2 regions of the Dyadobacter sp. BE31 genome follow, and region 2 is predicted to be linked to the other one. Evidence: riboswitches for the same ligand, from Rfam matches in the RefSeq annotation. Region 2 holds a riboswitch; the other holds the start of a gene.
The links. A riboswitch is a leader RNA that binds a small molecule or an ion and turns the genes downstream of it on or off. The one in region 2 is predicted to bind thiamine pyrophosphate.
Positions count from the first base shown of each region.

Region 1 (2,461 bases), on a different contig from region 2:
TTTCCACCATGCTTGCGCCGATCGTAACGCCGGTGCTCATGAGTATGCTCGCGGGCGCATTCGTGAAAATCGACACCCTGCATATGATGTGGGATATTATCAAAATGGTGATTATTCCAATCGGCGCCGGGTTGATCTTCAATAAGCTTTTCAGCGGAAAAGTAAAATGGCTCGACGCCGCAATGCCGCTGGTATCGATGGGAGGCATTGCATTCATTATCGTGATCATCACCGCAGCAGGCCGCGACAGTCTGTTGTCGATCGGGCCTGCATTGCTCCTCCTCGTACTGATCCACAACCTATCCGGCTATACACTCGGTTACTGGTCGGGGCGCCTGTTCCGCATGAGCGAGCGCGACTGCCGTACGATAGCCATTGAAGTAGGAATGCAAAATGGCGGTCTGGCATCCGGTATTGCCAAGGAGATGGGTAAAATGGCGACCGTCGGCCTCGCACCGGCGATTTTCGGACCATTGATGAACATTACCGGCTCCATCCTCGCCTCCTGGTGGCAAGGCAAGCCTACCGGCGATGAAGATACTTATGTAGAAACGGGCAGGGCCCATTAAAAACGAAGATAGCGCGAAGGTTCCCTTCGCGCCTGATATTCGAAGGCCTCCGGCCGGTCAATACTGCAAAACGATGCAGTTGTATTGACCGGCCGGAGGCCTTCGAATAATATGTACAAATCAGGAGATTTGTACCAGCTTCTACTCTTGACTATTCCTGACTTCCTCCCCTTCCTCCCTGTTCCATCCTCCCAAAATATCAATCCTCTTCAAGCAACAGCTGCATATAAACCAAATCCAGCCACTGGTCGAATTTATAGGCTACTTCTTTCAAATATCCCTTCTCCACAAACCCGTATTTCTTGTGAAATTCAATGCTCGCGCGGTTGGATGCGTCAATGCAGCCGATCATTGTGTGCAGGCCTGATTCCTTGGCGCGCTGGATAAGGCTACCGAGCAACTTGCCTCCCACACCCATCCCACGCGATTTTTCGTCGAGGTAAATGGAATGCTCCACACTGAATTTGTATCCGATTTTCGGACGGAAAATATTGTAGGACCCATAACCGATCACTTCGCCTTCCAATTCTGCCACAATCACCGGCATACCGTCATAGAACATCTGTTCAAACCAGGCCTTTTGTTGCTCTAAGGTCCGGGCTTCGTAATCATAAATAGCCGTGGTGTTCAGAATAGCGTGGTTGATTATTTCCAACAGCGAAGGCAGATCCTTAGGAGCAGCACTTCTGATGATCAAATCCATCAAAATAAAGCAGGTCGTTATACAGGTTTAATATTGAAGCCAAAAATACCTTATTATTTTAAAAAATTTCACGCCTAATCCCCAATCCGCATTACGTTTTTTTCTAATTCTTTTGAAAATCCTGAATTTCGAATAGCTTTGCCTCAACTTTAGGGGTGTCCCGACATGCGGACTGAGATCATACCCTTTGAACCTGATGCAGCTAGTACTGCCGAAGGGAAAAGCAGGAGTTACCGTGCACGTAGCTCCGTCTATTCTTTCTTCATAGGTCCATTCCTAAGGTTTTTTGTATTTAAAACTGAATCAGGAATGGAAATCATCCTAAACGGTCAGGCAAAGCAAATAGCCGTCACTTACACGGTGGGGCAACTCGTATCCGAGCTGTTTCCGTCCGGCAAAGGCATCGCCGTAGCCATCAACCAATCGGTAGTCCCGAAATCCGACTGGCCCACACGCCAGCTCTCTCCCAACGACCAGATCACGCTCATTACCGCCACGCAAGGCGGCTAGCATTGCATTGTCCTGTATCCACCATTTCACCAGAAAACAATATCATGAAAACAGAAAAAACGCCGGAAACCATCACCCGCGACCCGTTCCCCAATTCAAAGAAAATATATGTAAAAGGGCAGATCCACGACATTTCGGTAGCCATGCGCGAAATCTCGCTGAATGATACCAGAATACATGGCAAGCTCGGCGCAAGCGAGCCTAACGAGCCGGTTACCGTGTACGACACCAGCGGTCCCTACACCGATCCTAATATTGAAATAGACGTCAAAAAGGGCCTTCCCGCATTGCGTGCGGAATGGGTACGCTCGCGCGGGGACGTGGAGGAACTGGAAACGATCTCTTCCGAATATGGCCGGATGCGCCTCGCCGATCCGAAGCTCGATCATCTGCGATTCGCGCACAATGCGAAGCCGTTGCGTGCCAAATCCGGACAGAACGTATCGCAGCTGCACTATGCAAAAAAAGGCATCATCACGCCCGAAATGGAGTACATCGCCATCCGCGAAAACCAGCGCCTCGACGCACATTTGGCATCATTGAACGGCAAGGCAGGCACTTTGGCACACCAGCACGCGGGCCATAGCTTTGGGGCAAACACGCCAAAAAGCCACATTACCGCTGAATTTGTGAGAGAAGAAGTGGCAGCCGGAAGAGCGGTAATCCCTTCGAATATCAA
Region 1 is NZ_JAVDXA010000004.1:107,404-109,864, forward strand. Features, by position in the region: gene J2Y43_RS21170 (bile acid:sodium symporter family protein) at 1-569, shown strand, start outside; gene J2Y43_RS21175 (GNAT family N-acetyltransferase) at 769-1,272, opposite strand; TPP riboswitch at 1,414-1,509, shown strand; gene thiS (sulfur carrier protein ThiS) at 1,582-1,782, shown strand; gene thiC (phosphomethylpyrimidine synthase ThiC) at 1,827-2,461, shown strand, end outside.
Region 1: another riboswitch for thiamine pyrophosphate. It lies ahead of thiS (sulfur carrier protein ThiS); the one in region 2 lies ahead of J2Y43_RS15825 (dodecin family protein).

Region 2 (2,461 bases):
GGGCGGCCAATCGTGCAAAAGAGACAAGGACAAAGAAGTACAGCCCCAATTTCCCGTCGAGATGTATATTAAGCAAGTGAAAAAGAAAGATGGGATTCGTCTGTTTGCGGGTAAGACGGAGATTACCGATCCTGCAATAATCCGCGGGTTCGTCCGTGAATTGCCTTATTTCGGTGTAAAAGACAGCACTCTCAAAAGCAACGAGAAGATGGTATTTTACTCGGCCGATTCCGCTTCGATTGAGAATATATATCCTTCCTTAAAGATCAAAAGAAGCGGGGATACATTGTTTTTCGCGGCAAGATGGGATATGGAATTACCCGAGGACTATGCCAAATGGGTCTATCCCATGTTCAAATACAGAAGCCCGCTCGGGGACCTGTGGTACGATGGGAAGTATAGGGTGAAAGCGCGGCTGGTGGGATACGGTAATTATTCGACGGTAATTCTGCCGGTTTTTAATTTCAAAAGGGTGAGAACACAAAAGTACATGGATCAGATCTATCGGTCCGGCAACTCGGCAAAAATCCTGCTCAATGAATTTGATAAGGCCTACATTAATATGATACCGGAAACGGATACGGTGGCCATAGAGGAATACAGCTATATTCTCGAAAGGAGATAGATCATCGTCAGCAATATACTGGAATTGACAGAAAAGGTTAAGGCACACGAGCATTCGTGACCAGCTCTTCCCCGGATTGAATCATCTGTCGGCAGAATGTTTCAGCCGGTTTCCTTCCTGCGCCCTGGCAATGAATGAGAGCAGGCGGCCCCAAAGCTAAAACTCAATTTTTAACATAAATAAAACCGGAATGGCAATGCCTGGCAACCTCTTTGCCCGAATAAATGGGCATCGGTCCTGTCTTTAAAGGTTTTGCCCCACCAGCCATATCTACATCGGTTTAATGCATTTCGGGCATTTTTCCACTTTGCACCGGAAAGCAAGGCCGTTTCCAGATGTACGCAGAAAGCCTGGTACCGCATTAACTCTGCGGGCCACCGCTGCCAAGCAGTTCGAAGCTGATTTTCCCGGTGATCCGGTACTCGGTAATTCGGTCTTCCTGCACAACCGCAGTCAGTTCCTTGACGTAAATAGACCGGATATTCTTCAACGTCTGAGCGGCATGCGTCACTGCCGTTTGGGCCGCATCTTCCCAGCTCTCGGTGGAATTGGCCATTACCTCGATAACTTTTATAACAGACATGATAATCGGATTTTAGTAATAGAAAACCGCCCGTGTTTCCACGCAGCGAAAAAATTGAAGGGATCAATAAATATGCCTTTGTAGAAACCGGGTTTGACGACATCGGTTGTAGAAAATCACGGGCAACTCCGTCGGTGCTGGGGAACCCGTTCCCGACAAATCGGCGGCCCGACGGTCCGGATATTTGATACGCACTGCTTTCCTGTATTGCCAACCCCTGCGACGGATGGTTTTTCTGTGACATAAAAAGGCTGTTCCTTTTTACGGAAACAGCCTCTTATTAGTCCTTTTCCTTTCGCTGGAATTGTCCAGATCAAGTTCTAAGGATTTGTTCTCAGATCCAATAGTAAGCTTTTACAGCCAGCTATCGGGCCACTCCTTAAAGACTAACGTAACAATTGGTAAAAGAACCATGCCGCGGCTGCACACCCGAAAAGGCGGAAATGGCACGAATTTATATCCGCCGTACCAGCTTTTTATCATCCCGAAGCTGCCCTGAATCTTCGGCACCCCACTTCCACTCGCGCACTTCGAGCATATCCAATCCGTGCTCGTTGATATAAGCCCGGTGCCTGATCAACGTTTCCTCCATCAATTGTCCCAGATAGGTCGTTTCGCTGCTGGTTTCAGGTAATCGCTCTATGACCTCGCGCACGAGGTGAAAACGGTCGAGCCCGTTGAGGACCGTCATGTCGAAGGGTGTGGAAATGGTTCCTTCCTCCTGGTATCCCTTTACATGAAAGTTGTTATGATTGGTGCGGTTATAGGTTAGCCTGTGAATCAGCCACGGATAGCCGTGATAGGCGAAAATCACCGGCTTGTCACGGGTAAAAAGCAGGTCAAAATCCCGGTCGTCGAGCCCGTGCGGGTGCGCGCGGCCCGATTGCAGTTTCATCAGGTCAACCACATTGACAACCCGCACCCGCAGGCGGGGAAGGTGCTCTCTTAAAATGGAAACGGCCGCGAGCGTTTCGAGCGTGGGCACATCGCCTGCACAAGCCATCACCACGTCCGGGTCGTGCTCCTGGTCGTTGCTCGCCCATTGCCAAATACCGATGCCCATACTGCAATGTGTAACGGCCGCCTCCATATCCAGCCACTGGGGCGCCGGGTGCTTGCCGGCGACAATAACGTTCACATAATGTTTCGACCGAAGGCAATGGTTGGCCACCGACAGCAGGCAGTTGGCATCGGGCGGTAGGTATACCCGAACGATTTCCGCCTTTTTATTGATCACGTGATCGATAAAGCCG
Region 2 is NZ_JAVDXA010000003.1:35,610-38,070, reverse strand. Features, by position in the region: gene J2Y43_RS15830 (hypothetical protein) at 62-625, shown strand; gene J2Y43_RS15825 (dodecin family protein) at 987-1,208, opposite strand; TPP riboswitch at 1,482-1,598, opposite strand; gene J2Y43_RS15820 (phosphoketolase family protein) at 1,663-2,461, opposite strand, start outside.